3 regions of the Rhodospirillum sp. A1_3_36 genome follow, and region 2 is predicted to be linked to each of the others. Evidence: riboswitches for the same ligand, from Rfam matches in the RefSeq annotation. Region 2 holds a riboswitch; each other region holds the start of a gene.
The links. A riboswitch is a leader RNA that binds a small molecule or an ion and turns the genes downstream of it on or off. The one in region 2 is predicted to bind cobalamin.
Positions count from the first base shown of each region.

Region 1: another riboswitch for cobalamin. It lies ahead of ACLIRY_RS09130 (ribonucleoside-diphosphate reductase subunit alpha); the one in region 2 lies ahead of ACLIRY_RS14015 (DUF4198 domain-containing protein).
Region 3: another riboswitch for cobalamin. It lies ahead of ACLIRY_RS25395 (ABC transporter substrate-binding protein); the one in region 2 lies ahead of ACLIRY_RS14015 (DUF4198 domain-containing protein).

Region 1 covers NZ_JBLAVB010000003.1:327,562-337,880, reverse strand. The annotation lists gene ACLIRY_RS09135 (ribonucleotide-diphosphate reductase subunit beta) at 1-916, opposite strand, end outside; gene ACLIRY_RS09130 (ribonucleoside-diphosphate reductase subunit alpha) at 931-2,814, opposite strand; cobalamin riboswitch at 2,943-3,147, opposite strand; gene ACLIRY_RS09125 (aspartate/glutamate racemase family protein) at 3,459-4,121, shown strand; partial or broken gene ACLIRY_RS09120 (DUF3597 family protein) at 4,312-4,425, opposite strand; gene ACLIRY_RS09115 (hypothetical protein) at 4,477-4,662, opposite strand; gene radC (RadC family protein) at 4,670-5,419, opposite strand; gene map (type I methionyl aminopeptidase) at 5,434-6,246, opposite strand; gene sfsA (DNA/RNA nuclease SfsA) at 6,423-7,142, opposite strand; gene ACLIRY_RS09095 (methyltransferase domain-containing protein) at 7,289-8,227, opposite strand; gene ACLIRY_RS09090 (double zinc ribbon domain-containing protein) at 8,301-9,056, shown strand; gene grxC (glutaredoxin 3) at 9,138-9,416, shown strand; gene ACLIRY_RS09080 (carbon-nitrogen hydrolase family protein) at 9,413-10,252, shown strand.
Region 2 covers NZ_JBLAVB010000005.1:299,798-310,116, forward strand. The annotation lists gene ACLIRY_RS14005 (cobalt ABC transporter permease) at 1-139, opposite strand, end outside; gene cbiM (cobalt transporter CbiM) at 180-812, opposite strand; gene ACLIRY_RS14015 (DUF4198 domain-containing protein) at 824-1,630, opposite strand; cobalamin riboswitch at 1,818-2,028, opposite strand; gene ACLIRY_RS14020 (NUDIX hydrolase) at 2,089-2,520, opposite strand; gene ACLIRY_RS14025 (adenylate/guanylate cyclase domain-containing protein) at 2,623-4,821, opposite strand; gene ACLIRY_RS14030 (hypothetical protein) at 5,324-5,749, shown strand; gene ACLIRY_RS14035 (ABC transporter substrate-binding protein) at 6,118-7,350, opposite strand; gene ACLIRY_RS14040 (SDR family oxidoreductase) at 7,665-7,970, shown strand; gene ACLIRY_RS14045 (hypothetical protein) at 7,994-8,302, opposite strand; gene ACLIRY_RS14050 (ATP-binding protein) at 8,558-10,319, shown strand, end outside.
Region 3 covers NZ_JBLAVB010000035.1:1,613-11,931, reverse strand. The annotation lists gene ACLIRY_RS25425 (ABC transporter ATP-binding protein) at 1-160, opposite strand, end outside; gene ACLIRY_RS25420 (ATP-binding cassette domain-containing protein) at 153-1,082, opposite strand; gene ACLIRY_RS25415 (ABC transporter permease) at 1,090-1,941, opposite strand; gene ACLIRY_RS25410 (ABC transporter permease) at 1,938-2,945, opposite strand; gene ACLIRY_RS25405 (ABC transporter substrate-binding protein) at 2,985-4,589, opposite strand; gene ACLIRY_RS25400 (PepSY-associated TM helix domain-containing protein) at 5,388-6,752, shown strand; cobalamin riboswitch at 6,881-7,084, shown strand; gene ACLIRY_RS25395 (ABC transporter substrate-binding protein) at 7,388-8,914, shown strand; gene ACLIRY_RS25390 (ABC transporter permease) at 8,911-9,846, shown strand; gene ACLIRY_RS25385 (ABC transporter permease) at 9,843-10,319, shown strand, end outside.

The sequences.
Region 1 (10,319 bases), on a different contig from region 2:
GCTTGATCTGCTCGTACCCCCCTTCCGTCTGGCGGAAGTGGCCGTAGAGCACCGGCAAACGCAATTGGGTCAGCCGCCAATCGCAGATGTAGTGCACATAGGAGCGAATATCCTCTGCCGTCATCCCCTCCACGGCGCCCAGTTCAAAGGCCAGATCGACGAAGCGCTCCTCTAAACCGACCATGGTTTTCGCCACGTCCAGGATATCGTCCTTGACGGCCTTGGTCAGGGCACCGGTTTCCTGGTTCCAGGCGTGAAACAGGCGGATGATTCCCTCGCAATGGAGGCTTTCGTCGCGCACCGACCAGGTGACGATCTGGCCCATGCCCTTCATCTTGTTGTGGCGGGGAAAATTCAGCAGCATGGCGAAGCTGGCGAACAGGGCCATGCCCTCGGTGAAAGCCCCGAACATGGCCAAGGTGCGCGAGACGTCGGCCACCGTCTCCACCCCGAAGCTATGCATGTAATCCGCCTTGTCGCGCATGGCCGCATAATCGTGGAAAGCCTCAAACTCCGTTTGCGGCATGCCCAGGGTCTTGAGCAACAGGGCATAGGCGTCGATGTGGATGGTTTCGATATTGGTGAAGGCCGCCATCATCATCTGGATTTCCAGGGGTTGGAAAATCGGCATATAGCGCTTCAGGTAATTGTCGCTGACCTCCACATCCGACTGGGTGAAGAAGCGGAAAATCTGGGTCAGAAGGTTCCGTTCCTGGTCACTGACCCGGGCCGAAGCCCAGTCCTTCAGGTCCTCCCCCAGCGGGATTTCCTCGCCCATCCAATGGACCTGCTGTTGCTTCTTCCAATATTCGTAGGCCCAGGGATAGCGGTCGACGTTATAGGCCCCGGAGCCATCCAGCAGCCCCACCTTGCCGGTGTTGATCAGATCCAGGGGGTTCATGGTCGCATAAGGCATTTCTTCCGCTTCCTTCACTGACAGGCCAGGCATTCGTCGTAATCGGTCCGCTCACTGGGCGCATGGATAGCCATCTCGCCCTCTCCCGATCCAGCGAAAGCAGCCCGGCGCACCGACTTGGAGCGGCAGTAATAGAGGCTCTTCAATCCCTTCTCCCAGGCGCTCCAATGGAGCATATGCAGGTCCCATTTGTGGATATCGCCGGGCAGGTAGAGGTTGATGGATTGGCTCTGGCAGATCAGGGGTGCCCGGTCGGCGGCCAGTTCGATAATCCAGCGCTGGTCAACCTCGAAGGCCGTGCGGTAGACGGCCTTCTCGTCGTCGCTCAACACCTCCAAATGCTGGACAGAGCCTTCGTGTTCCAGGATCGAGGTCCAGACCTCCGGGGTATCGGCCCCCTTCTCCTCCAGCAGGGCCTGAAGATGGGGATTGCGTACCGTAAACGAGCCAGAGAGCGTCTTGTGGGTGTAGATATTGGCTGGGATGGGCTCGATACAGGCGCTGGTCCCACCGCAAATGATGGAAATGCTCGCCGTCGGGGCGATGGCCAGCTTGTGGGAGAAGCGGGCACGGATGCCCCGTTCCGCCGCATCGGGACAGGATCCGCGCTCGTCGGCCAACAGAACGGAAGCGGCATCGGCCGCCCGGCGAATCTGGGTGAAGATCCGCTTGTTCCAGACCTTGGCCATCGCCCCCTCGAAGGGAATGCCCCGGGCCTGGAGGAAGGAATGGAAGCCCATCACCCCCAAACCGACGGAGCGTTCGCGCAAAGCCGCATAGGCCGCCTTGTCCATGGAATCGGGCGCCGTCTCGATGAACTCGGACAGCACATTGTCGAGGAAGCGCAGCACATCCTCGATCACCTGATCATTCCCGGACCACTCGTCCCAGGTCTCGATATTCAAGGAGGACAGACAGCAAACCGCCGTGCGCTCCTTGCCCAGGTGGTCGCGCCCGGTCGGCAGGGTGATTTCCGCGCAAAGATTGGAGGAATGGACCCGCAACCCCAAATCCCTTTGGTGCTTGGGCAAGGCGTTGTTGACCCTGTCGGTGAACAACAAATAGGGCTCGCCGGTCTGCAATCGCACATCCAGGATCCTCTGCCAGAGCTGGCGGGCACTCACCTCGCGCAGGACCGCGCCGGTCTTAGGACTGCGCAGACCAAAGGGTTTGTCCTCCCGGACGGCCTCCATGAAGGCGTCGGTGATGGCAATGGCGTGGTGGAGGTTCAGGCTTTTGCGATTGAAGTCCCCCGACGGTTTGCGGATCTCCAGAAACTCCTCGATTTCCGGATGGTGCACATCCAGATAGACCGCAGCCGACCCCCGGCGGAGTGACCCCTGGGAGATGGCAAGCGTCAGGCTGTCCATGACCCGAACGAAAGGAATGATGCCCGAAGTGGCGCCATTGCCCTTCACCGTTTCGCCAATAGAGCGCACCTCCCCCCAATAGGTGCCGATTCCCCCCCCATTCGACGCCAGGGCCACGTTCTCGTTCCAGGTGGACATGATGCCTTCCAGGCTGTCGGGCACGGCATTGAGGAAGCAGGAGATGGGCAGGCCCCGGGTGGTGCCGCCATTGCTCAGGATGGGGGTGGAGGGCATGAACCACAGATTGGACATGGCGTCATAGAGGCGCTGGGCATGGGCCAGGTCGTCGGCGAAGGCACAGGCGACCCGGGCGAACATGTCCTGGACCCCCTCCCCCGCCAACAGATAGCGGTCAGCGAGCGTGGCCTTGCCGAAGGGGGTCAGCTTGTCATCCCGCGAGCGGTCCAGGCACAACTCGGCGGGACTCGGGCGTCGCCGAAAGGATAGGGACGTCGAATCCCGGTCCCGGGTCGTGATCGGAACCAGATTCCCCTGTCCGTCAAAATCGTGGATGGGTGCCGGGGTCATGGTGGTGGCAGTCATCGGGTCTTCCCCTCCGGAAGCGGCAGGGGAATGGGATAGACCATCACGCGCAGGTTTCAGGCCGAACACAGCCTGACCGGAGCCGACGATCCACCGGAGCACCCCGCCCGAGGATAGTTGAATGGCGTCACGGCAGGTCTCCTGGCTTGCGGGTCATCGCTTCCATCCCGTCTTCCCAGCACCCCGATGGGTGCCAGTGACATGAAGGGGACGGCGGCTCTCCGCTTACAGTCGCGGGGGCGGCGCCGGTGTTCCACCGGCTTCCCTCTTAGCCCCAGATCCTGTGTTCTCTGGGGAACCATAACACCAGATAAGCTGATCGAAGGACCCGACTCTGTCAAGGCCGAAGAGCACCTACCTCCCCGCGTGCCCAGATGGAGCCTGCGCGGGGAGGGGTATTTGGTCGAAAAACGCCCCTTTGACAAGGAGATTATTTGTCTGCCCCAGCGTCATCGCGCCGCCCCCTTCCCCCAACACCGATTTCCTTGGCCATATCCCCGCCGGACGGATCCCCCCCACCATTATCGTGTCAGGACGGAGTCCCCCGTTGTACGCTCAGACCGGGCTGCCCCATCGCGCCCCGAACCGGTCGTAGGCGCTCGGTCGCTATCATCAAAGAGAGAGAGGTTATGGGCAAAAGATTGGCCTTCCTGCACACAGGATCCTTCCTGGTGGATATGTTCAAGGGCCTGTTGGCCACCCGTTACCCAGGGCTTTCAGCCTTCTACATCGTAGACGAGAGCCTGATCCAGGACCTGCTGACAAAAGGGGAATCGCCGGACATCGTTCGGCGCGTCTGCACCCATGTCACCCAAGCGGAGAGTACCGGAGCGGACCTGATCGTCTTCACCTGCTCCTCCACCTCTCCAGCGGTGAACGTGGCGCGCCAGATGGTGTCCATTCCCATCATCAAGATTGATGACGCCATGGCCGAACAGGCTGTGGGATTGGGCAAACGAATCGGCGTGGTCTGCACGGCCTCAAGCACCGTTGGCCCAAGCACCACCCTGTTGCGCGACCATGCCCGGGCCCAGGGTCGCGAAATAGAGATCGAACATTGCCTGAAGGGTGACGCCTTCCAGGCCATTCTCAGCGGCGACCGGGCCACCCATGACGCCATCGTCACCGATGCCGCCCTGACGTTGGCCACCACCTGCGACCTGGTCATTCTCGCCCAGGCCTCCATGATGCACCTACGCCCCATCCTGGCGGAACAGACAGCCGTGCCCGTGATGACCAGCCCGGAACCCTGCGTGGACAGCCTGTCACTATACCTATCGCCGCCCGAATAGCACCGGATGCCCCCCGCGCCGCTTGCATGATTTGCATGTCCACGGTACATGACCGTGTCTGGTCTTTTTTGGGCGATTGCCCAAACCCATTTGGGGGCAAATGCCCCCAAACCCCCATTTTTCTTTTACAAATTAAGAGCCCGAGGTCTGGGGCCTTTCGGCCCCAGTGGGGGACTGATTGCCCTCCATTCTTGGCCAATTCGGCCATGACCGCCTTGTGCAGCCAGATATTCATTTCCGCGCAGCCACCCAAGGCACCGGTATAGCCCAGTTCCTTGGCTAATTCCTCGGCGACAGTGGACAACAAAGCGGTGGCTTGGGCGGTCTGGTCGGTGAGCTGTTCGGCGGCGGAAGTTCATCCGGAGGCGGAAGCCTGTTGGGCAGTCTCGGTGACATGCTGGACATGAACAACGATGGCAATCCGCTCGACGATCGGCATGGCCAATGCCATCGGGCGCGGGCTGGGAAAGTAGCGTCCTACGGATTGGAGGGTCTGGGAGGCCGCCGCCTCCCAGCGGGGATAAGGGGGCAGCGCCCCCATATCTCCTTTAAAACAACCCCTGTGACCGAAACGACAGATGCCCGCCCTTGGACACGATCACATGGTCGTGCAGCCCCACGCCAACGGCCCGCAAGGCATCGCGCACGCTCAGCGTCATATCCTGGTCCGCCGCCGAAGGCGTCGGGTCGCCAGAGGGGTGGTTATGCACCATGATCACCGCACAGGCATGCAACTCCAAAGCCCGACGCGCCACCTCCCGAGGGTACACTGGCGTGTGGTTCACCGTGCCCTTCTGCTGCAACTCGTCGGCAATCAGGCGGTTGCGGTTGTCCAGGAACAGCAGGCGGAATTGCTCCGTTGGCCGGTGATCCATGGCGGCGTGGCAATAGTCCAGCAGCCGCTCCCAAGACCCGAGGATCGGCTGGTTCATCACTTTGCTTTTGAGAAGGCGGGTGGCTGAGACCTCCGCCGTTTTCAGGGCGGCCACGGCGGCCTCCCCCACGCCTTCTACCCGGGTCAACGCCTCTGGCGTCGCCGTGATCACCCCGGCGTAGGTTTTGAACTCGGCCAACAGGGCCTTGGCCAGGGGTTTCACATCGCCCCGGGGATGGGCCTGGAACAGCAGGAGTTCCAGCAATTCATAGTCGGGAAGAGCGTCGGGATTGGCCAGAAAACGTTCCCGTAACCGCGCCCGATGACCGGAATAGTGGGCCTTGGCACCCGCCCCGTCTTTTTTCCGGGGCTCGGGTTTCTGGGAATCCAGCTTCTGGGATTCGGGCGCCTTTTCGTCGTCCATGGGTCTTTAGCCGGTCACACACCCTCGTAGGGAGGACAATGCCACCCCCTGGGCGACAAGGTGAAGATCTCGCAGCCATCCTTGGTCACACCAATGGTATGCTCGAACTGGGCGGACAGAGACTTGTCCTTGGTCACAGCCGTCCAGTTGTCCGCCAAAATCTTGGTGTCATGCCGTCCAGCATTGATCATCGGTTCGATGGTGAAGATCATCCCTTCCCGCAGGGGCAATCCCTGGCCCGGACGACCATAATGCATGACATTGGGCGGTGTGTGAAACACTGTGCCGATGCCATGGCCACAAAAGTCTCTCACCACAGAATATTTCAACCCTTCCGCGTAGGTCTGAATGACATGGCCAATGTCGCCAAGGGTGGCGCCGGGGCGCACGACCTTGATGCCGCGCATCAAACATTCATAGGTCGCTTCCACCAGACGGCGGGCCTTCACCTTGGGCTCGCCCGCGTAATACATGCGGCTGCTGTCCCCATGCCAACCATCCAGGATCGGCGTCACATCGATATTCACGATATCACCATCCCGCAAAATCTTGTCCGGGCTGGGAATGCCATGGCAGACCACATGGTTGACCGAAGTGCAGATGGACTTCGGGAAGCCCCGGTAATTCAAGGGCGCCGAAACAGCCCCATGGTCGGCAACGAATTCGGCACAAAGCCGATCCAGTTCATCCGTGGTCACCCCCGGAAGCACATGGGGTGCGATCATATCCAGGGTTTCAGCGGCCAATCGGCCTGCGCGGCGCATACCCTCGAACCCCTCCTCTCCGTGAAGGGTGATCTGGTGGGCACGCTGGGCGGCTTGAGTCATGGAATGGGAGTCCACTTGCTACGCGAATGAAGAACAGACGGCGGGCGTTTCCCAAATATGGGGGGAAGCCATCCGGTTGACGAGGGGGAAATGAACATTTCCACCCTAATGGTTGTAGGGAGGAGACGGTCGCGAAACAAGCCCCCGACCGCGTTTCCTTGTCCCTTTTGACCGCCCTAAAGGGCCAAAGACAGGGGTCGATCCACCCAAACTCCCTTTGCCGGGTCCACGGCACATCCCAGACAGATCACCTCGACACCCTTTTCAAGGGCCTCGTTCAGGCCGTCGGCGTAAGCGGGATCGATATCCCGGGCCATGGTGACGGACCCGCCATCGGTGCGCTGAACCAGATAGACCATCACCGCCCGGTGTCCCTCGGCCACCATATCGGCCAATTCCACCAAATGCTTGGCCCCCCGGCTGGTGACCCCATCGGGGAACTCCACCGGCGCGGTCCATTCCGGGTCGCGCTTCATGGTGACGTTTTTCACTTCGACATAGCAGAGCGGTTTCCCCCCCTCGGGGTCCTCCAACAACACGTCGATGCGGGAATTCTTGCCGTATTTCACTTCCCGCCGAACGCTGGGATAGCCAACCAGCTCGGGCACCTTGCCCTCGGCGATGGCTTCGGCCACCACGGCATTGGGCGTGCCCGTGTTCACACCCACCATGGCCTCGCCGATCTGGATGATCTCCCAGGTGTAGGCGAGCTTCCGCTTGGGGTTGTCGCTTTTGGACAGCCAGACTCGGGAACCGGGCGTATTGACCGACAGCATGGATCCGGAATTGGCGCAATGGGCCGTGGTCTCCGTCCCGTCGTCGAGCACCACGTCGGTGAGGAATCGCTTGTACCGCTTGACCAGTGTTCCGCCGATCAATGGGGTGGGGAAGAGCATGAATCCGTCCTTGAGCCTGTTAAAGAGCATCGAATGGACCGGAGAACTGGGCCCCGGTTTTCCGGTCCACTCGATGCTCACCTTGTTGAATCGAAATCGAATTGTCGGCCCTAAATCGATTCCGGTTTAGGGTCGACACTTTGATCTCATGTCTTGGGGGCGCCATCGCCCTCGAACACCTGTGTCAGGTTCACTTGGCCAGAGCCCCGGGCCGCCGGTTTGGGCTGGCTGGCGTCCGGCGCCCAAGCGGTCATGGTAACGAGGTTGAAGGTCGCCGGAACCCGCCCCTCGGAATCTCCGAACCGTTCCTGGTAAAGGGCCAAAGCCCGCATCAGGGTTTCCCGCCGGGTGAAGCCCTTACGGCGTTCGAGAACGGCGTTGGTCTCTCCCATGCCCCGCAGGTCGGTCAACAGTTTCAGGGGACTGGAATACATCACGGTAACCGGTTCGGAATCCACCGTCGGCAAAGCAAAGCCCGCCCGGGTCAGCAGGTTGCCCGCATCCCGCACATCCGCAAACGGGCTCGTCCGCGGGGACAGGCCACCCTCCAGCTCGATTTCCGTCTCCGCCAGGCAGTCCCGCAGTTCATACAGGGTATGGGCGCCAAACATGCAGCCCAGGAACAGGCCATCGGGTTTGAGCGCCCGACGCACCTGGGTCAAGGCGCCCGGCAGATCATTGACCCAATGGAGGGAGAGGTTCGACAGCACCATGTCCAGGCTTCCCGGACGCAGGGGCAACCATTCCTCGTCAGCGCAGAAACTGGCCGTGACCATCGACGCCCGCCCGCTCTCCGCTTGGTCCGCCGCCCTCGCCGCCATTCCTGGGGAAAGATCGCATTGCAGCAGGGTTTCCACGCCGCCCCGGCGCTTCTGGGCATTCATCTCAAGCGCGCGGGCGACCTCGCCGCCGTGACAGCCCAAGTCCAGGGTCAGGGGAAACCGCCGGGTGATATCATCCAGGCGGTCCACCAGACGCTCGGCGGATTCGGCAAAAAGGAAATCGAAGCCGTCCAGGCCGGGCGCGGCCCGGTCCCGGTGGTGGCGGACGACCTGGCGGTCGAAGACGGTCATGCTATCGGTCATGGGCTCTGGTATAGATCATGGGAGCCCTGCCCGATAATCCCTTTTCCGTCTTCACCCGGAGATTTTCCCGGCCATGCCCCTTCCCCTCCCCGCTCCCCTGCGCGACCTTGGCCGGACCCTGCTGGACATGGCCTTACCGCCCCGCTGTCTGGGGTGCGGGACTCTGGTATCTGATCCAGGCGCCCTCTGCCCCGACTGTTTTTCCGGGATCACCCACTTGACCCGTCCCTATTGCGAGCAATGCGGCCATCCCTTCCCCGTCGGCGGCCTCAGTGGCCCGGGCACCCTCTGCGCCGATTGCCTTGGCGATCCCCCGGCCTTTTCCCGGGCACGCGCGGTTTGGATCTACGACGAGGGCTCCAAACCGCTGATCCTTCGGTTCAAACATGCCGACCGGACAGACGCGGCCCCTGCCTTCGCCCGCTGGATGAGCCGGGCCGGAGCGGAGCTGATCACCGACAGCCCGGTTCTCGTCCCGGTGCCCCTGCACCCCCGCCGCCTGTGGCACCGCCGCTACAATCAGGCCGCCCTGCTCTCCCAGTCCCTTGCCCGGATCGAAGGGCTGGAGCACCGCCCCCTGGCATTGGTCCGCTCCCGAGCCACAGCCAGCCAGGGCCACAAAGGCCAAACGGGGCGGTGGAGTAACGTCCGGGGCGCCTTCGCCATGACCAAGCCGGAGCAGGTGGAGGGGCGACCCGTCATTCTGGTGGACGACGTCATGACCACGGGAGCGACCCTGAATGAATGCGCCAAGGTCCTGCTGCGAGGCGGAGCAGCCCGGGTCGACGCCCTGGTGCTGGCCCGGGTGCCTTTGGACGTCAGCGAATAACGCCCGACCCTGGCGCCCATCGACAGCCGACCGTATATTATTGGTGCCTCCCCCATCCGTTCGTATTTGGAGACGCCATCCATGGCCAAGGTCGAAATCTATACCACGCCCATCTGTCCCTACTGCCACCGGGCCAAGGGCCTGTTGAAATCCAAGGGCCAGGCGTTCACCGAAATAGACGTGATGATGAAACCCGGGCGGCGGCAAGAGATGATGGACCGGGCCGGGGGCCGCCACACCGTTCCCCAGATTTTCATCGACGGCAAACACATCGGTGGCTGCGACGAGCTGCACGCCCTGGATGCCAGAGGCGGCCTGGAGCCCCTTCTGAAGGGTCAAAAGCAGGGAGACCACGCATGACCCAGCCCTCCTCCGCCTTCACCGCTGCCTGCATCCAGGTCAACGCGGGTCGGGATGTCTATCCCAACGTTGAAGCAGCCTCCGCCCTGGTCCGTCAGGCGCGGGAGGAAGGGGCCGACATGGTCTTCATGCCGGAAAACGTTACCATGATGGAATGGGGCCGTAAGAACATCCAGAGCAAGGCCATGCCCGAGGAAGACCACGTCGGCCTCGCGGCCTTCCGCGACCTGGCCCGGGATTTGAAAATCTGGCTCCATTGCGGAACCCTGGCGGTCAGCGTCGGTGACGGCATGGTCGCCAACCGCACCTATGTCGTGGATGGGGACGGCGCCATCCGTGCCCGCTACGACAAGATCCACATGTTCGACGTGAATCTCGCCAACGGAGAGACTTACAAGGAAAGCAGCACCTTCCGCCCCGGAGACGAAGCGGTGGTGGTCGACATTCCTTTCGGTCGTTTGGGCTTGGCCATCTGTTACGACCTGCGCTTCCCCCACCTCTTCCGAACCCTGGCCAAGGCTGGAGCGGACTACCTGACCATTCCGGCGGCCTTCACCCGCACCACCGGCCAAGCCCATTGGCATGTCCTGCAGCGGGCCCGGGCCATCGAAACGGGGTGCTATGTGATCTCTCCGGCCCAAACCGGCACCCATGCGGAGGGCCGCCAGACCTACGGCCACGCCGTGATCGTCGACCCCTGGGGTACGGTTCTGGCCGATGCCGGAGAGGATCCGGGCATTATTCTCGCCCGCGTCGACCCAGAGAAGATCGCCGAGGCCCGGGGCATGGTGCCCGCCCTGACCCACGACCGGGCCTTTGCCCTGGAGGTCGAATAGGGCTACCTCAAGGACTTTCTGCGTTTCGTAGAGTGGCAAGGGACCCGCTATCCCTTGCCAGTCGGGC
Region 2 (10,319 bases):
GGTCGAAGACCTCCACCAGAGTATCCTTGGCCATGTCGCCGTTGGAAAAGCCCACCTCGCCTTCCAAATTCTGGCCGGAGGCATAGGCCGACGCGATGACCTTATGGGCCCGGGCGGGGGCCACGGTGAGGAGGGACATCAGACAGATCCCCACCAAAACGCTAAACAGACGCATGATTTCAGGCCTTTCCCAGGGTTGGCACGCCGCCAACAAGGGTCTGAAACAGGTCTGGTTTCACCCGCCCGATCAGCAGCACCGCAGCCCCACAAATCAAACCTTCGATGATCATCACCGGAATATGGGCGAGCACCACCAACCGAGCCGCCGTCAGGAACTCCTGCCCCGAAGCCAGAAGGACCAGGGCGACCATGAGCGCGGTGAGCAGAATCGCCCCGGCCCCGGCTGCCGCCCCCGCCACCATGGCCACCTTGGGATTGGGCGACAGGGCCCACCGCCGGAACAGAAGGCCGACGATCACCGCAGGCAACGCAATGTTCAGGGTGTTCACCCCCAAGACCATCAGACCCCCAAAGCCAAAAAATACGGCCTGGAGCAGCAAGCCAACGAACAGGGCGGGAAAGGCCACCCACCCCAGGACCAGACCAGCGAGGCCATTCATGATTAAGTGCACACTGGATGGTCCAATGGGAACATTGACCAGCGAGGCCACAAAGAACGTCGCGGCCAGCACACCAGCGGTAGGGACCTTCTCCATGGTCAAGTCCTTCAGACCCCGGATTATTCCCCCGGCAGTGAGCACGGCGCCCCCGATCACCACTGGATTGCTCAGGGCCCCATCAACAATATGCATGACCTCTCTCCCTATTCCGCTGTGGTGTTGGTGATATCATGGGCCCGGATCCACAGGACAGCGTCCTGGGACAGCTCCTTGCCCTCGTATTCCTTATCCGGTCCCGTTCCGAGAGCAGCAAAACCCCAGAACCCCGCCGTAGGGATACCAAAGGTGAAATACCCCTGGTCATCGGTCAGGGCCACCACCGATCCCCCCGGCGGTGGAGCCGCAACGGGGATGCCCGCCTTGTCTTCCCCCGCTTGGGGTTCGGCGGCCATGAATTCCACTTCGATTTCCGCACCGGGTACGGGCTTGCCCTCGCTCAACACCTGGCCCGTGAAGGTCGATCCGGCCAGGATGTTGGTGGGTTTGTTCAAGGGGCGGATTTCGGTTTTCAGCCCCTGCGTCTCCATCCAATCCGTCGGCAGTTCACTCAAGTTCACATAGGCCTTTGTGATTTGCTGGATGTAGATGTCTTCGCTGGGCTCCAGATAGGGAGACGGCACCGCGACCAGCACATAGTCACCGGCCCGGCGCACCGGCAGGCTTGCCCGAAAGGCCTGGGCCGTGTTGGAGGCTCCCTGGAAGGTCATGGGTTCCAGACTGTCCTTCAAGTCGATTTTCTTGCCCCGGTGCACGGCGTACAGGTCCAAAAGCGGCCCCATGTCCATGGCATGACCGTTTTCGAAGGGATGCCAGAAGATCAGTCCCAGGGGTAAGTCTCCGGGTTTGGACGGATTGACCTCCGGCGTATGGATCAGTTGGAAATGGGCGTCGGCCCGCGATGCGAGCAGCCCGGCGGCGAGGACTGCCACCAGCGTAAAAGTCTTCTTCAAGTCGTCTCTCCCAAAGAGATCGCCGGGCAAGGCCTCGGGCGAACCTGTTGAAAGGACGGACGGGGATTTGGCGTGTTGGAACGGGAGGGGGATCGAATAGAAGCCGCCGGGTTCCGTGACGCCAGACGCTCACCCCGGCGTCCGGTCGGAAGAAGCCCAAAGGATGATCCCCCATATGGAGCAATCCCCTTCAAACTCCATCGACGGCAGGTCTCCTGGCTCACGGGTCATGGTCCTCGCGCCGCCTTCCCGGGATATCCCAGTGGCATTCTGGCGCGGTCTCACCGCTCACAGTTGCGGGGGCAGCCACGGAATGGGTCCCTGATGGGTACGCCTCACCGTGTTCCCTTTTAATTCCCTACGCTTTGCGCTTGGAAACCATCGATGCCCCAAGAAAGCCACGTCCCACCGATGAAGTCAAGACAGGGCAGCAGGTCGTGGTGCAGTCACGGCCGCCCCTAAAAGGCCAAGCCGCCGATGGAGGGGATGGTGTCCTCCACCACCCGATCCAGCCCCAGACAGGTGGGCTCAGGCAAAGCGTCCGGGTTGAACCACCCCGCTTCCAGAGCATCATCCGCAGCCCGGGGCTCGCCGGACTCGTAAGCGCAAGCGACCGGAATGAGGATCCAATGGGAGCTCGGGGTGCCGCTCTCGCCTTCGGACCGCTGCTCCAGGGGAGGCAGGAGATGGACGGCCCGGGCACGAACACCGGTCTCTTCCAACAACTCCCGCTCCGCAGCTTCGGCCAGCCCCTCTCCCCGCTTCACGCCTCCTCCGGGAAAGCCCCAGGTCCCCGCCTGGGGCGGGTTCGCACGGCGGGCTAAAAGGACTTCTCCATCCCGCCAAACGACGGCGAGCACCCCGACCAGGGGTCCGTCTCTTTCGACCACGCCCATTTCCTTCCTCAATCAGATCTCCGCCCGAGGCCCCCCCTGGACGATGAGGCATCTTGCCCGGGTCCGATCCGACTTCCAAGCCCTTTCGAAGGCCTTTCAAGACAGGTCGGTTCGCCGCCGCAAACCCCAATCCGGCACAGCCTTGTGGGAAGGAACCACTCCCTCCCCCAAAGCCGCCAATCTGGTCCGGTAAAAGGCAGAGAGAGGGTCTCCTGGCCGCTCCAGTTCCAGAGCAACGAAGTCCTCCAGGACGACAGGGGCCGGACGACCATCTCCCAGGCTCGCAATCAGGGCATTCCACCGCTCGACCCAGGCGATATCCGCCTCGGACAGCACCCGTCCCATAAGGCCAAGACCGGGACGTCGCCCCTCCAACGTGTACAGGGGCAGCGGTGTAAAGAGGCCTTGGGGGTTGATGCGATCGACCAGACGGACCACCAGGTGGGACGAAACCCGCTCCGCTACAGCGCCACTGATGAGCAGAAAAGTGCCGTAAAACTTGTTCACTCGTTCCATGCGGGCCGCGGAATTGACTGTGGCACCCACGGCCGAATAATTGACCCGGTCCGAACTGCCCAGGTTGCCGACCACGGCTTCGCCCAAGTGAAGGCCGATCCGGGTCAGCATGGTCCTCTCCCCCCTGGCCGCCAGCGTCAGATTAAAGCGGTCGATCCGCTCCCGCATGTCCAAAGCGGCCAGACAGGCAGACAGGGGGTGATCGGGCTGATCCTGGGGCGCGTTCCAAAAGGCCATGGACCCGTCACCAATGAACTTGTCGACCACCCCGCCATGGTCCACCACCGCAGCCGTGACCTGTTCAAAATAGGCCGAGGTGAGACGCATCAGATCCTCCGGCACCATGGTGTCAGCGAGTGCCGTATAGTTCTGGACGTCGGAGAACAGAACCGTCAATTCCCGCCTCTCCCCGCCCAAGGTGAAAGCGCCCCGTCCGGCGATGATTTGCCGGACCAGCGTCTTGGGCACATAAAGGCCAAAGGTGCGCAGGGAGCCCTTCATGGCCTCCATCGCTTCGGCCAGGGAGTGGACCTCGCGAACGAATGTCCGCACATCGGGCATTCCATCCAGGTCTAGCCCCCGGATGCGGTCCGCGTCTTCCGCCAACAGGGACAATGCCCGGGAAACCCGACGGGAGATCATGTAAGACAGGGGGATGCCCAGGGCTAACACGAACAGGGCGAACAAAAGGCTGTTGCGCCGCATGACATCCAGATGAGCGGTAAAATCACTCATCGGTGCAGCGACGCCGATATAGAGGTTTCGCCCTTCACTCACCGAGACCAGCGCCGCCCGGGCCAAATAGAGCGTGCCACCGGGTGGCGTGAATTGGGAGACCGTTCCCCCCATGGTCGTCACCGCCCGGAACAGTTCCCCCGTCACGGGATCCCCTGTCTCGTCGGCCAGCAGAGGCGCCATCTCCCGATCCCCCGATTGGCTGACTTCCAGAAGGCGCTCCATATCCGGTGTCGCAACCACGGCCCCCTCGGGCGTGAAGACAGCGATTCGAGCGTTCGGAGAGACGGACTGTCGCCCGAGGAACCGAGACAATCCCCCCAGAGTGATATCGACGCCGAAAACCCCTATTGGGGCACCATCGGGCCCCGGATCCAAGGCATTGGCCATGGTAATCCCCGGCTCCCGCAGACTGGAAAAGACATAAAGATCGGTGACGATCACCCCTTTCCGGTGCAGAGCTTCCCCATACCAGGGACGTTTTCGGGGATCGTAGGACACGGACCCGTCCACGCGCACCGAGATCTGTTGCCCCTCAGCATTCAGGAAGGCCCAGTTCTGTCTGCGGTTGCGGCCCAGACCGGTGATGGAGCGCTCAATGAACCGGGCCTCCGCTGGGGCGTCGTGGACAGCGCGAACCCGTCCGGTCGGTTCTTTCAAATTGATCACTTGATAGAACCGACCATCCGCGAACCCCACATAGGTGGAATAGAGCTCGGGCGCCCGCTCCAGGGCAGACATCATAAACCTGCGGATGGGAAGAAGCCCCACATCCTGGGGCCGCTGAGTAACCGTGGGAACAGCCACCCCCAGTTCGGCGACAAGAACCGCCGGGGACAAGACAGCCGCGACACGACCCGCCGTCTTGTCGGACACCTCGCTCAGCAATTGGCTTGCGGTTTTTTCCGCAGCCTCCGTCGATTCCCGATAGGCGTAGACGGCCAAGGCGACGGCGACCACAGTGGTGGCCGCAACAAGAATTGTAAACAGGTTCACCGACAAGGGAATGCGCTGCAGCCCCCTTTTCTTCCGATCGCTCACCATTGCATCCCCTTGTCCAAAGCGCAACGTTTGGACCGGATCCATCACTACCGGCTTTCGTTCGCCTGTTCCCCAGTCAATGCTCGCTTTTGTTTTCTGGAACCTATCGGTTCAAAGTATCCAATGGATGCCCCGCCCCCTTGGCCCAAATTTTTATTTATGAGCAAACGATCCAAACGCCACTTTCATCCTTGGTTTGGATCGATGGGTTAGGATAGGCTCCCTCACAGGCAATGCAACCATATCGTTTCGCCTCCCTATCCCATTTTCCGCGACCGGACCCTTTGGACGCAATCCAATTTATATACATTCGCGGTCAGAGCCTTTCGCTTCAAACCGCATAAACATTCTTCCGATTCGAAGGATTCAAAAAACCAGATAACTGGATCGCGACAAGGGGCTGGACGAAAAGCAGAGCGACACCGATGATAATCTCAATCACCTCGCCCAAGGCCCTATTCTTTCTATCCCTTCACCTTTCAGGAGCACCATGTTTCTCGATCGGATGACAGAAACCCAAAAGCGCGGCTTCCTCAACTTGGCGAACCGGGTCATTTTGGCCGACTGGCTTGTCCCTCCGGACGAGGAGGCCAAGCTGATGGAGATTGCCCAAGAACTGGGTTCAACGGTGACCGTGGATGCGAAATCCCTGTGGAGCCACGTCGACCTGACCCCCTTCCACACGGTACAAATCCGCAATTTGCTGATTTTCGAGCTGTATCTGGTGGCCGAAGCCGACAATTCCATCTGCCGAGGCGAAGCCCTGGTCATCGACAACGTGGCCCAGGAGCTTGGCATCCCGCCCGACAGCAGAGAGGCTCTGCGCATTTTAGCCCATGAGCAGCATGTGGTGGATCGGGCCAAATTGGATCAGAAGGATCAAAAGACGCACCGAGAGAGGCTGCTGGCCAAGTTGGGGTTTCCAACCTAACACCAAGCGGCGCGGGTTGAAACCCACGCCGCCTTTCTTGCGTTCAAACGCCACGCAGGCTTTTACGCGCCATAAGGCGCGGCGGCCACTTGGCCGCTTCCGCGGCGCGGGTTGAAACCCACGCCGCTTTTCTTGCGTTCAAACGCCACGCAGGCTTTTACGCGCCATAAGGCGCGGCGGCCACTTGGCCGCTTCCAAGGTGTGGTGAGTCAAACTCACCGCACCTTGGTATAACAGGGTGCGGAAAAACTCTTTTGCCGTCATTCCCGCGCACAGGGGACTCCAGGGTGGAGACAACGGACCTATGCGATTGACGCGATCTGAGCAGACGTCACAGACCTGAGCTGTCAGGGTGATCCCGTTTCCCTCTAACTCCCGAAACGCCGCGCCCATTCGGCTTCAAGACGCGACATCCAACTGGGATGGGGCTCAGGCAAGGGCACGCCACGGGCGCTTTGGGATAGGGTCGCCTCCCCCAATGAGAGCGAATCGAAACGATACCGATCCTCAGAGTCCAGACGATCCATGGACAGCACGGTGTCGTCGCCCCAATAGGTGGGATCCTGCTTGCGCAGTTGGGCTTCGGGAGACAGCAGGAAATTAGCCACCACCATGGCACCCTCTTTAGCCTCAGCATTAAAGGGAATCGCCACAAAATGGGTATTGCCGATCGTTCCGCCTTCCAGAACGAAAGTCCGCACCGTTTTGGGTAACAGGCCCTGGGCGATCGCCGAGGAGGCCTCTCCCGTCCGGAAGGTCATGGCGAAATCCACGACCCCATCGTCAAGCATTTGACGCAGGGCCGGTGCGCTGACCGGATAGGCTTTGCCACCCCGCCAAAGGGAGGGAGAGACCTCATCAAGCCAAGCCCAAAGGGGTGCGGTGACCTTCGCAAAAGTTGCATCCGTAGCCGGAGATTGGAGAACCGAAGGATCGGGTATCAAATCATGCAGGGCCTGCTTCAAGAACGTGGACCCCGTAAAATCCGGCGGCGCCGGATAGGTGAAGCGCCCTGGGTGGGCCTTGATCCAACGTCCCAGGGCGGCAATGGTCCGGGGCGGTTCCCCTGTCACCCTGGCGGTATCGACCATGAAGACGAATTGGGCCATACCCCAAGGACTTTCCAGTCCATCCGTCGGAACCGTGAAATCCGTGGTCAGTGTAGGCATCCCCTTCAGATCCAGCAGGGCCGCGTTGGGTAGATCCTCAAGGAATGGTCCATACAGCAAACCGTTTTCCTTCAGGGCGAGGAAATTTTCCCCATTGACCCACATCAGGTCAGTCCCACCGCCGCTGTCCCGCCCGGCAGCCTTTTCCGCAAGAATCCGAGAAACCACTTCGGCAATATCGCCTACTTTCACATGACGCAAGGTCACATCGTAGTCCTTGGCTACCCGCTCTCCCACCCAATCAAGATAAGCGTTGACCTTCTCATCCCCACCCCAGGCGTTGAAGTGTACCGTCTGCCCCCGTGCTCGAGCGAGAATCCCATCCCATTTCCCGGTATCCGATTGCTCCGCCGCCCTGCCCGGCTGCGTGCAACCCAGAAAGACCCCCACCACCAGAGCGACGACGGCCAAGCGGCCTATGGACAACAGCATGAGCTCGTCTCCTCCATTGCAGGACTTTCCGTCTTGGATAGGCTTCCAATCCCGTGAAGAAAAGGGGAAACCCATATCCTCACGTATCTGTGACGCCGCTGGGGTACATGAAATTTCCGTCCCCGTCCGACCCGCGCTGGGCTTCAGTGCCTTCGAAATCAAATTGGCCGTGATCGTCGGCATCACGAACAACCAAAGCATGGTCCATCACGGGACACGACAGTGTCTCGTATTTTTTGGGCGATAGCCCAAGCCCATTTGGGGGCAAAGCCCCGTGACGGGAAAGAACCGACGATCCTCTCCCGTGATGGCCCATGGAGGTCTCCTGCCATTCCTTCCTGCTCATGGCGAAATACGCCGCACCACTGATGACAGCAGACAGCACCATGTTAACCATTTCGTTCTCCGGTGGTCACAAGGTGGTCGAGCACAATGATAGATGGGTCCGGCTAAAGGCGGTTTTGGCAACCATCGACACCTATGGAGCCTTGGTTGCCACATCATGGGATAGGAGGAGGATCACCCTCCCTGACCGAACTAAAGGGCGGGACCCCAGGGAGGGTGTGGGAGCCAATCGGAAGGAAAAGGACGGCACAGTTTCTGCCACACCAGTCCCCTAAGCGATTTCCACCCTGCAGGTCTCCTATTCGCTGACCTCTTCGGCATCCGCCCAAAACCCAGCAGTCTGTGACAACTCTTCAGAGGCCCGCTTGAGCTTGGTGACGTCGATCGCGTCGATTTTATCCTTATAGTGTTGAAACCTTTGGGCACACCGATCCACGGAAAGTTCGAGAGTGGCGCAATTGCCCTTGAAGTCCGCAACCGCCACCGATTGGCGGTCCAAGGCCTCGAGCAACCCATCCAGGGACCGCATCAATCGAGCATAGCCTTCGGTCTGCCGTACATTATCATTGGCCGCGCTCAAGGCGCTCGTCGGCCCCATGAAAATCATAGCCCATACCCCTTCTCGTTCTGCTCATTTTAAAGAATTGGTGGATTCAGAATCTTTTTCAACCATTTATCATCACCCACTTTTCCAATAATAAGGTGGCAGCAGGTATCTCCGTGGAACCGTGACAGCGCCCACTGGTCAGTCTATGCTCCGGCTGGAACGGAAAACACTTTCCGCTTTCGAACCGGGCAAACGGATTGGAAGCAGGTGATTTTATGACTTCAAAGTGGGCGGTTGGTATGACCGGCGGATTGTATGATTAAACGGCAAGGACGAGGTCCGATCTGGATCGTGACCCTGGGTCTCGGGGCGATTCTCCTGGCCAACGGTCTCTTGTTTCACGCCCTGGAAAGCACAAGACGCTCCATTGCAACTCACGACCGGGCGCCCGCACTGGCCCTGGCCACAAGCTTGTCCCTGTATATCGAGAACTCCTTGACCCAGACGGAGGCACGCCTCCGTCTGGTGCGGGACCGGGCCAGACAAGCCGACACCACCACCCAGCGCATGGCAATGCGCCAAATCCTGCGCGAAACCCTGGATCACACACCCAACCTTACCGGACTTGCCGTGCGCTGGAACGACGGACGAGTCATCGCGGCAGGTGACAGCCCACTGCCTGGGACCTACCCCAATGGCATGGAGGGACCCGATCGCCTGATCTTGGAAGGGCCCATTCTTCTCGATTCAGCCGCTGGGACGCGTATCCTCCGTCTGATCCGTCCCATAGACCCGGAACCAGGAGAGGAGGGACAGGTCGTCCTGCAAGACACCGGTTTTGCCCCCTCTGCGGAAGGCCAGAGAGGACCCAATCGTCTTGCGGAGGATAGCACGGGTGGCCAGATTCAGAACCGGGCCGGAAACCGAGAGGGAGATCAAGGGAAGGGCTGGAGTCTCGCCGACATGGCCTTGGCGGGTCTAAAATCAGCCGTCGTCGCAACCACAAGCAACCTTCCCGGGGCCCAGGTCTCCGTGGTTCTAGGAGACGGCCAGATTCTCCTCCACCAGCCCCCCGCAGAAATTCCTAAGGGCAGCCGCTTTCCCGGGTTTCCGCCAGACGGTCACCCTGTCGACGGCTCGGTGGTTCAGACTCCCCGCGAAGGTATAGAAGCCAGCGCTCCGACCCTGGCCTACCGGCAAGTCCCTGGTTTCCCCCTCTGGGTCGCCGTCTCCCTGCCCCGGGAGTCGGTCCTGGACAACTGGTGGCGCAGCCCCACCCCCTGGCTGTCGGCCATGGCGCTGACCACTTTGGCTGTTTTCATCTTAATGGGGCTGGCCCTGGCGCGTTTGGAAGATCGGGACCGCGCCTATCGGATCGCCCATCGGCGCCACAGACTGCTCATCGCCCAAAGCCGACTGCAGCGGGCGCTGATGACCGCTCTTCCCTCGCCTGTCGTGGTTATTGATGCGCGGGGGCGGGTCCTGCAGGCCAGCAACACCTTCGCTGAATGGGTAGGGTCTTCTCCAGCCCACCTCAAAGGCGCCGTACCAAGGGATATCCTACCCGAAGGTCCCGCCGAATTGCTGGTCACGCCCCTGGATGGCCGAGACACCGTCCGTCGTGACCTGATCTGGCCCCAGGCAGATGGCCGCCCACGCCGGGTTCAGGCGACCCTAAAACCCTTGGGCGGCAGCTTGGGAGCTTCCCCCAATGGGACTCTGACGGCTGACCGGTCTCCCCGCAAGGCCGACCGACCGGTCGCAAAGGTGGTGGCTTTTGTCGATTTAACCGATGGCGTATCGCTGGCCGAAGACTTGACCCGGGCCAAATCGACCCTTCGGACCTTCGCCCAGGCCATTGCCGTGGATCTCCGCGTTCCTCTCGGGGATATGATCGGTCGCATGGCCCTGCTCGAGCGCCGCCACAGTGACGACTTGGACAAGGCCTCCCACCAAGCCGTCCACCAAGCCATCGCCGAGGGCGAGCACATGCGCGTCCTCATCGACGATATTCTGGACTATGCCCAGGTGGCTCTGGCCCCTCCGCCACGAACGGGTGTGGACAGCAATGCCGCCC
Region 3 (10,319 bases), on a different contig from region 2:
GAATGCGGGCAAGGGTCGTCTTGCCTCGACCGGAGGGGCCTTGGATGCCGAGAAGGTCGCCGGTCCGGATCGAAAGGGACGCACCATCAAGCACGCGCTTCCCATCCCGCTTCCAGGAATGAACGAGATCCCGGGCTTCGAAAAGGACGTCTTCAGGCACAATGACACCGTGCTTTCATGCCCGGTCCCGGGGTCCACGGGGGTGGGATCCGGTGGCACGGATCGATGGCGGATCCACAGGCGCCGAGGAATCCGCATCCCATGTCCCGTCCCCTGTCCTTTTGGTCCGGATTTCCGCTGGATCCGGGGGCGGCGTTGAAGCCATTTTCGGGCAAGGCGGCCCACAGGGCCTTGCTGTAGGGGTGCCTGGGGCCCGTCTCGCGGATCATCGCGCCTGGAGCGATTTCGACGGTGCGGCCATTGTGAAGCACGGTGACGGTATCGGCGACGGGCAGGACGGCGGAAAGGTCGTGGCTGATGACGAGCACGGCCCGGCCCTCGTCGGCGAGGCGTCGCAGGAGCGTCAAGGCCACGGACCGAACCGTGGGATCGAGGCCGCTTGTCGGCTCGTCGGCGATCAACAGGTCGGCTTGGGCCATGGTGGCGATGGCCGTCAACACGCGTCGCGCCATCCCTCCGGAAAGCTGGTGGGGGAAAAGGGCCATCGCCTCGCGCTCCAGGCCATAGCGCGCGAATTCATGGGCCACGGCATCGCGGCTTGGATCCCGGCCCGCAGCGCGGGCGCCCCATCCCACTTGGCGGCCCGCCGACGCCGTGGGATCAAGCCATGTCACCGATTGGGGAACCAGCACCATGCGGCGTCCGCGGAGCCTCTTCTGCAAGCGGGTATCGAGGACTTGTCCCTCGAAGGTCAACCGCCCCTCCTGGCGGGCGTTTCGTGGCAGAATCCCTAGAACCGCATGGGCGAGCAGGCTTTTCCCACCGCCGCTTTGACCGATCATGGCGACGAGTTGGCCCGGTTGGACGGTGACGTCGACACCATCCAAGACGGTCAGGTCCCGTCGGCGCAGCAGGCCTTGGTAGCGTGAAAAAGAAACGGACAGGTTCTCCACGTTCAGCATCGCGCGGTTACTCCTGCATGCGCCGGGGGTCGAGGGTCAGTCGCACTCCCGCAGCCACGCGCTCGAAGGTTAGCACCATCGTCAGCAGCGCCAATCCGGGCAGAACACCGAGCCACCACAGTCCCGCCGACAAATAGCGCAGGGATTCCGCGAGCAAAATGCCGACCGCGGGCTTATGGGGCTCCAGGCCGAAGCCAAGGAAGGTCATCGCCGCTTCATGCAGAATGGCATGGGGAAACAGAAGAATACCGCCGACCAGGGCCTGGGGCAGGATGTGCGGGGTCACATGCCGCACCGCTACGGAGAGGCGGGACAGGCCAAGTCGCCGGGCGACGGCCACGTAGTCGGCGGCGAGAACACCACGGACCTCGGCGCGAACCAGGCGGGCCAGGCCGGGCCAATGGGAAAAGACGATGGCGATGATCACGCCCTTGGTTCCGCCCCCGATGGCGAAGGACACAAGGACGAGGAGAACCAGATGGGGCAGGGCGAGGGTCATGTCGATGAGCCCGCCAATCACCGCGTCCAGCCGCCGGTCGAGCGCGGCGGCGATTCCCAGTGTCGCGGCCAACAGGGTCGCGAGCCCCGCCGACATCAAACCGACCTGGAGGCTGACGGCCAACCCCTTGATCGTGCGTGTCAGCATGTCGCGGCCAAGGGGATCCGTTCCAAAGGGATGCGCCAGATCGGGCGGGAGAGACCGCTCCGACAGATGACTGCGCAGACCGTCGTCGGGCAGCGTCGCGGCGGCAATGGCGATCCCGGCGAGGACCGCCAGGGCGATCGCGGTGCTCGCCATTGTTCGCCCCTGGGTGCCGCCGGAGGCGGTGAGGGTCACACCGCTGGAGGAGGTCGTCATGATGCCAAGTCTCCGGAAGACATCCTCTGGCGGGGATCGAGGACGCGATAGAGGATGTCCGCGATCGTATTGCCGACGAATACGAAGACTGCGGCGAACAGGGCGACCCCCAGCAGCAGGGGCGCGTCACCCCGCGTGCCTGCCAGAACCGTGGCCTGCCCCAGGCCGGGATAAGCGAAAACGCTCTCGGCGAGGACCGAGCCGCCAAACAGTTCGCCGAAGTGGGCGAACTGGATGGTCACCGCAGGCAGGGCCGCATTGCGCGAGGCATGACGGAGCGCCACCGCCAGCCGCCCGAGTCCCTGGGCGAAAGCCAGGGTCGCGTAGTCGCTGGCCATGACCTCGCGCACCTTGTCACGGGTATGGAGGGTGATCTGGCCGACGCCAAGGAGTGAGAGGGTTACCGCGGGGAGGATCAGGTGGCGCAGGCGCTCGGTGACGGTCACCGCCGCCTCCGGGACGCCCGGCGGTCCTGCGCAGCAGAAGGGCGCCCAGCCGAGTTGCACCGAAAACACCACGAGAAGCAGGATCGCCGCCCAGAAGATCGGTGTCGAAACGAGGATGAACGCATAGGCGCGGATCACCCGATCCAGCACGGACCCTTCGAATGCGCCGGCCAGCAGTCCGAGACCATATCCGAGCGCGCCTGCCACCACCCAGGCCAGGGCCATGAGGGCCAGGGAGGCGGCGACGCGGTCGGCCAGAACGTCCGCCACGGGTCGGGAGAAGATCATCGACTGGCCGAAATCTCCCTCCGCCAGGTTCACCACCCATGTTCCAAAGCGGTCCATTGGCGGTTGGTCCAGACCCCATTTCTCCGCGATCAAGGCCTGTTGCTCGGGTCCAACCCGGTGCATGCGGTCGCCAACATAGGCGCGCACCGGGTCGATGGGGGATAACGACAGCAGCGTGAACGCGACGACCGTCACCACGGGCAGAAGGATGGTGAGGCGGATGAGCCGCAAGGCGATGAACCGGCTCCAATAGCCTCTCAATCCCGTCATTTCAGGTCTCGTTTCCGCCGCGATCCAACTCCGTTGACGCTACTCGCAGGTCCACCGCCAATCTTCCAGATTGTAGGTGATGGGAAAGCCGTGCCCATGCGGTTCGATCTGACGAGGTCCGATGTCGAGGCATTTCGAGACGAAATAGACGTGGTCGATATTCACGAGCCATGTCCAGGCGGCGTCTCCCTTCATGCCATACCCCGTTTCGCCGTCCCAGGCGGCCTTTTTCCATTCGGGGAGGAGATCGTCCAGGGTGGGGGAGGCGAGACCTTCGGCGAAATGGGCCTTGACGGTTGGGTTGTCGTACAGGCCCGTGTTGAACCACCACCCCCCTTCCGCGTCGGTGCCGACGTAGAGGTTGTAGGTTTCGAAGGGATCGTGACTGCCCGCGCCAAAGACGACGATGTTGGAGTGCATCTTGGGCTTGATCTCGTCCCAGCTCTTGCCGAGAACATCGACGGCGATGCCCAGCGGGCGGATCATGTCGGCGCTCGCCAGGGCCAGGGCCTGACGGGTCGTATCCGAGGCGGAGTAATAGATCGCGATCCGGGCCTTGATCCCGTTCTTTTCGAGAATGCCATCGGTGCCGGGCGTCCATCCCCCGTCCTTCAGGATCCGTTTGGCCTCTTCCGGATTGGCGTCGGGCAGGCGGTGGTCCGGATTGTCCCAGGGCAGATCGTCGGCCGGGCCGTAGGCTGGCCGTCCAAAACCGTTCAGAACCGCCTCCGCCAGGGCTTGGCGGTCAATGGCGATGTCGATGGCCTTTCGGATCGCCGGGTCGGAGGTGACGGTGTTGCCGATCCTGGCTCCGGTGGCCGTGGTCTTTCCCGTATCGGGCACCATGGGGAAGGTGAGACCACGGTTGTCGACGGTTTTCGCTGACAGGCGGACCATCCCCTCGGGGACCTCTCCCCCGGCGAGGGCATTGGACACTGCGGCGACGTCGAGCTGTCCGGTCCGCGCTGCTGCATAGCTGGTGTCGTCGCCGGTGAACAGGAAGGTGACTTTCTCGAAGGCGGGTTTCGTTCCGTAATAGTAGGGATTGGGTTCGGTGATCGCCTGCTCCCCTTCCGTCCAGGAGACCAGTCGGAAGGGGCCGGAGCCGATGGGCGCCCGACCATAGTCATCTCCGTAGGCATGCGCGGGTATGATGCCGAGAACGGCCAGGGTGTTCAGGAAGGTGATGCGAGGCGACGTCAGTTCGAAGGTGACGGTCAGGTCATCCACGGCCTTGACCGCCACCAGTTCGGTGAGGTCCAGCACCGATCCGGCCTTCTTAGCGGATTCGTAGGTGAAGGCGACGTCCTGAGCCGTCAGTGGTTGGCCGTCTGAGAACTTGGCGTCGGAGCGGATCGTCACGGTCCAGGTCTTGCGGTCGTCGGAGACACGCCAATCCGTCGCCAGGTCGCCAATCATACGCAAGTCGGCATCACGCTTAAGCAGGGTCGATTGAAACAGGGGATAGCCATATTCACCCCACCCCAAGGTGGGATCGAAGCCATTCGACGGCTCGCCATGGACGGCCAGGATCAATTCCGTCTTGGGCGCGGTGAAGGCCGACGAAAGAGGCGCCGATACGGCCAAGGTTGTCAGGCCAAGCGCTGAAAGGATTGTGATCACCCGCCCTTTTTCGTTGAGCATCCGCATAAATATCCCCTCGCTTGTCGGTGTAGATTCCGGTGCCTCGTAGTGTCGGTATGAAGTTTTAGAATAAACATCATACGATTGGGCGCGTCAACACGTGCCGAGAGCGAGGAAAGGGGAGGGGGTGGTCGTGATATACCGTGGGTCTCCAGCCTTGTTCGTGGGCAACGTGTCCATCTCGACGCAAGGAGGCGCGAAAAGGCTTTACTTGGCCCTGGATGTACCAACTTTAGTAAAATCTAATTAATATCGAATTTGTCCGTGGTCTCTGTCCACTACAGAGATTCCCCTCAAAGAATTGAAGGGAATGTGATAGCTCCATTACATGGATGTTCGGACCACCCATTCGGTGAGTGGAAAGAGGGCGGCTTTTAGCTTCCTCTTGATCCTCTCCCTCGCCTTGAGACTGGTTGGCCCCATGGCGGGGACTCCGGCACGGGATGGGTATGTCGGGATCTGTGTCGGCACGGAAATCCTATATGTTCCGTTGGCCAGCCTGGATAACGCTGATCCGGAGAGGGCAAGGGAAAAGCGCTCTCCCGAAAGCACTCCCTGCCCCTGGTTCGCCCATTTTCATGGTCTCGTGGTCTCCGCTGGCGTTCCCCTGGCTTTCTGGTGGACGGAGTGGGACTCCGCTTTCCCCAGGCCTTGGGGAGAGACAAAGGGTCAGCGGACCGCTCCTCGATCCTTCCAAGCAAGAGCACCGCCGTTCGGGCCTGGGTTTTCCTAAAACCGCCCTTTTTTGTGCACTGACCTCGAGGAGGTTGGTGCCAATGCTCTTGCTTGGAAAATGAAATGAACGAAATTGCTTCTGACGCCCGGACACCGTCGGCGCTGTACCGCGCCATCTGGCGGTGGCATTTTTACGCGGGCCTGATTGTGCTGCCCGTCATGATTCTGATGGCCGCGACGGGTGCGCTCTATCTTTACAAGGACGAGATCAACGATCTGGTCCTCCATGACCTGCGTTTGGTCACGCCGGAGACAAGCGCCCCCTTGGCGCCCTCGGTCCTGGCGGCGCGCGCCCTCGAGGCCCATCCGGGAGAGGTCAAGGCTTACATGCCACCGGCGGCGCCCGACCGGTCGGCCCAGGTTAAGATCCTCGGAAAGGACGGCCTCAAGGACAGCGTCTTCGTCAATCCCTATAGCGGTCAGGTGTTGGGCAGTGATTGGGATGGCGGGGCGGCGGGGTCCGAAGCGATGTGGATCATCCGCAAACTGCACAGCCTGGAATACGTGGGCTGGTTGGGCAATCGGCTGGTTGAGGCGGTCGCCGGATGGGCTGTCCTGCTGACGGCCACGGGATTGTATCTGTGGTGGCCCAGGGGGCGGAAAGGGGGCGTTCTGCTTCCCCGAAAGACCTCTGGCCGTCCCTTCTGGCGAGACTTGCACGCCGTTACCGGACTGTACACCGCAGGGTTCATCCTGTTTTTGGCCATGACGGGACTGCCCTGGTCCGGTGTTTGGGGCAAATGGTTTTACGACCTGTCCTACGCGATTGGAATCGGTATGCCCGATGGGTACTGGTCGAACTACCCCAAGTCGACGGTTCCCATGGCGGATGCGGTGGATCGGGCCCCTTGGATCCTGGAGCGACAGCCCATGCCCCTGTCCGGGGCCAGTGGGGGCGTGCCTGCGGGGCTGGATCAGGTGGTCGCCACGGTGGAGGCTCGGGGTATCCATCCCGGGTATTCCCTGTCCATGCCCAAGGGGCCGGAGGGGGTCTTCACCGCATCGGTTTATCCCGACGACATCACCCAGGAACGGGTGATCCACCTGGACCAGTACACCGGCAAGGTTCTCTACGATCTGGGCTTGAATGATCTGGGGACACTCGGGCGGGCCGCCGAATGGGGGATCAGCATTCACATGGGACAGGCTTTTGGGCCCCTGAACCAGGGTGTTCTTCTCATCGCCTGCCTGTCGATGATCGCCCTGTCGATCTTCGGGATCATGGCCTGGTGGAAGCGGCGTCCAAAGGGGGCCTTGGGCGCTCCCCGGTATGGGCGCGGCTTTCGGGTTCCCTTGGTGGTCGTGGCTCTTTGCTGCGCTTCGGCGATCCTGTTTCCACTCGTCGGACTCTCCATGGCCGTCTTCGCGGTGATCGAGCTTCTGATCAGCCTCCGGTCTCGGCGACGCCTGGCGACAGCGGTTTCATGATCTTGGCGTGATCTTGGAAGGCCTCCGTCCCGTTACCAGCGGGACGGAGGCCCCGGGCCGACCGACCGGTCGGGGAGAGATGAGCCCAAGTGGTCTCATGAAGGCTTGACAGCGTTCTTCCCCTCGGTCAGCTTATTTGGCGTTATGGTTCCCCAGGTGGCACTTCATCTGGGGCTAAGAGGGAAGCCGGTGAAACACCGGCGCCGCCCCCGCGACTGTAAGCGGAGAGCCGCCGTCCCATTCATGTCACTGATGCCGAACCGGCGTTGGGAAGACGGAACGGAAGCCACGACCCGCGAGCCAGGAGACCTGCCGTGACATCACGCAACCATCCTCGGGCGGGGTGCTCCGGTGGATCGTCGGCTCCGGTAGGGTGATTGTGCGCCCGAACTCCGTGCATGATGGTCTGACTGTCTCCCCTCCCACCGGATCCCGGAGGGGGAGACCCGATGACCGTCCTCAGCACCGCCGACAAAGTGCCCATCCATGATTTCGACCGCCAGGGTCTTGGACCCGTTTCCCTTCGGAAGTGGATTCTGGAGAGTACGCGGCTTCTTAGTGCTAGTGTGACGTTATAACATCACTTATAAGAACGAGTCTCAACAAACCCCATGGGAATGGAGGGTTGCTTTACCATGCTGAAACGCCTTGTTTCGTCGGTGGCCTTGACCGGCGCGCTCTTGCTGTCAAACGGCGCCGCCCAGGCGGAGGACCGGGTCCTGACCGTCGCCGCGCCTTTCGAGCTGATCAGTGTTGATCCCGCCAAGAAGGGCTACATTTTCTCGCGCATGGGGGTCGCGGAAACTCTGCTGACCGTGGACGAGAAGGCGCGGCCCATGCCACTGCTCGCCACCGAATGGAGCCAGTCCGCAGACCATCTGACTTGGCGGTTCAAGGTCCGCGAGGGGGTCACCTTTCACGATGGCACACCCATGACCGTCGACACCGTGGCTGCGGCCCTGAATTGGGCTCTGGCCAAGCCGGGTATCCTGGGCAAGGCGCCCGTCACTGCCATCGCTGCGGATGGGGATTCCGTGGTGTTCACGCTCTCTGAACCGTTCTCCCTGCTGCCCGCTGCCCTGGCCAATTACACGACGATCATTCTCGCGCCCGCCTCCTACCAGGACGATGGGACCGTGGATCGGGTGATCGCCACCGGCCCGTTCAAGGTCACCAATGTGGCTCCGCCCCAGAAGATGGAAGCGGCGCGCAATGACGCCTATTGGGGCGAGAAGGCCAAGATCGAGACCGTCGCTTATCTGTCCGTGGTGCGGGGCGAAACCCGTGCCCTGATGGCCGAAAGCGGAGACGCCCAACTGGTCTTTGTCCTGGATCCGGCGAGCATGGAGCGTTTGAAGCGGTCCGACCGGATGGAGGTGCGCGCGGTTCCGATTCCCCGGACCGTGACCCTGAAGGTGAACGCAGGTCATCCCTTCCTGTCCGACAAACGCGCTCGCCAAGCTTTGTCCATGGCCATCAATCGGCCCGGAATCGCCACGGCGGTCCTGCGTGATCCGGGCGCCGCAGCGGGCCAATTGCTGCCGCCGACATTGGGGATCTGGCATCAGGATGCCTTGCCTCCCCTGGCTTACGATCCCGAGGGAGCCAAGGCCCTGTTGACGGATCTCGGCTGGACCCCGGGCGAAGACGGCATTCTGGTTCGCGATGGCCAGCCCTTCGAGATCTCTCTGCGCACCTTCGCCGATCGGCCCGAACTGCCCATTTTCGCCACCGCGATCCAGGCTCAGTTCCGTGAGGTGGGCATCGACTTGACGGTGAATGTCGGGAACTCCAGCGAGATTCCGTCCGGCCACCAGGACGGCACGCTGGATTTGGGTCTGATGGCCCGCAACTTCTCCCTCGTTCCCAACCCCTTGGGGACCCTGCTCCAGGATTTCGGTCCCGGTGGCGGTGATTGGGGCGCCATGAACTGGTCCAATGCCGCGATCTCCGAGGCGATGGACCGACTGGCCACGGAAACGGGCGATGTCGATCCCGCCAAGGACCGGGCGACCATCACCTCCATCCTGCAGGACGACCTGCCGGTGATCCCCATCACCTGGTACCAGCTCACCGCCGCCGTTAACAGCGGACTGAAGGGTGTCGTCCTCGATCCTTTCGAGCTGTCCTACCACCTCGACGACGTGGAATGGGTCGAATGAAGGCGATCCTGTTCCGTCGTGTTGTTCAGGCCTGCCTTGTCGCCCTCGTGGTCGGAGGCCTGACCTTCATTCTCACCCATGCCTTGCCTGGAAACATGGCGTTCCGCATCGCCGCGATGCGCTATGGGTATGACATGGTCGATGCCAACGCGGCGGAGGCCGTTCGCCAGGAGCTGGGACTGGATCGCTCCCTGATCATCGCCTTCCTGGACTGGCTGTGGGATCTGATCCGCCTGGATTTGGGACAATCTATGGTCACCGGAATTCCGGTTCTGAAGGAGGTTCTGCACGAGGCCGGGCATACGGCCTCCCTCGCCGTTGGCGCCGTTTTGGTCTCCCTGGTGATCGGACCGCCCTTAGGCCTGTTGGCAGGACGGCGTCCGGGAGGATGGGTTGATCGCATCAGTTTGCTGTTGGCGACCGTGCTACGGACCCTTCCGCAGTTCGCCATCGGCTTGGTTCTGATCGTTCTCCTTTCCGTGGAACTTGGCCTGTTTCCGGCGGCTGGCCATGGCACCCTGGGCCATTGGGTTCTGCCAACCCTGACCCTGGGCTTGGGGCTGGCGGCGGTGTCCAGCCGGATCGCGCGTAACGCCGCCCGGGATGTTGCGCGCAGCCCCTTTTTCGCCTTCGCGCGCGTCAAGGGCCTGAGCGAGCGGGAGGTCTGGCGGCTGCATGGATTGCGCAACGCTGCGGTTCCGGTGGTCACCCATTTGGGTATCCAGATGATCTATCTGATCGAAGGGGTGATCATCACCGAGACCCTGTTCGCCTGGCCGGGGATCGGTCACGCCATGGTCCATGCCATTGTTGCGCGGGATGTTCCCATGATCCAGGGCACGGCCCTTTGCCTGGGTCTGTTGTTCGTTCTTCTCAATATGGCGGTCGACCTTGCCTGTCTGACCCTCGATCCGCGACGGAGGCAGGCATGACCGAAACTGTCCCCCACTCCCCCTTCCGTTTGACCGAGGAGACCAAAGCGGCCCTCTCCCGGGATCTGGGGTTGTTGCTGTTGATCGCGCTCCTCTCTTTCGGGTTCGGCTTTCCCTTGATGTCGGAGGTCAACCCCGCGCATCAGGATTTGTCCCATAGTCTCGCACCACCCGGGGGAGACCATCCCCTGGGCACGGATCACCTGGGGCGGGACCTGATGGCCCGCCTCGCTGCGGCCATTCGCCTGTCCGTGGGGTTGGCAGCGGCCAGTGTCGCGACGGCCGTGGTTCCTGGCGTTCTGCTGGGCGTGGTCGCAGGCTGGCGTGGAGGCTGGCTCGATGGTGCCCTGGGGTTCATCGCCGATACCTTCCTGGCGCTGCCCGGGTTGCTGTTGGTTGTTCTGATGATCGCCATCCTGCCCGACAGTTACCTGTCCATCTACGTGGGGTTCGCCTTGGTTCTTTGGGTGGAA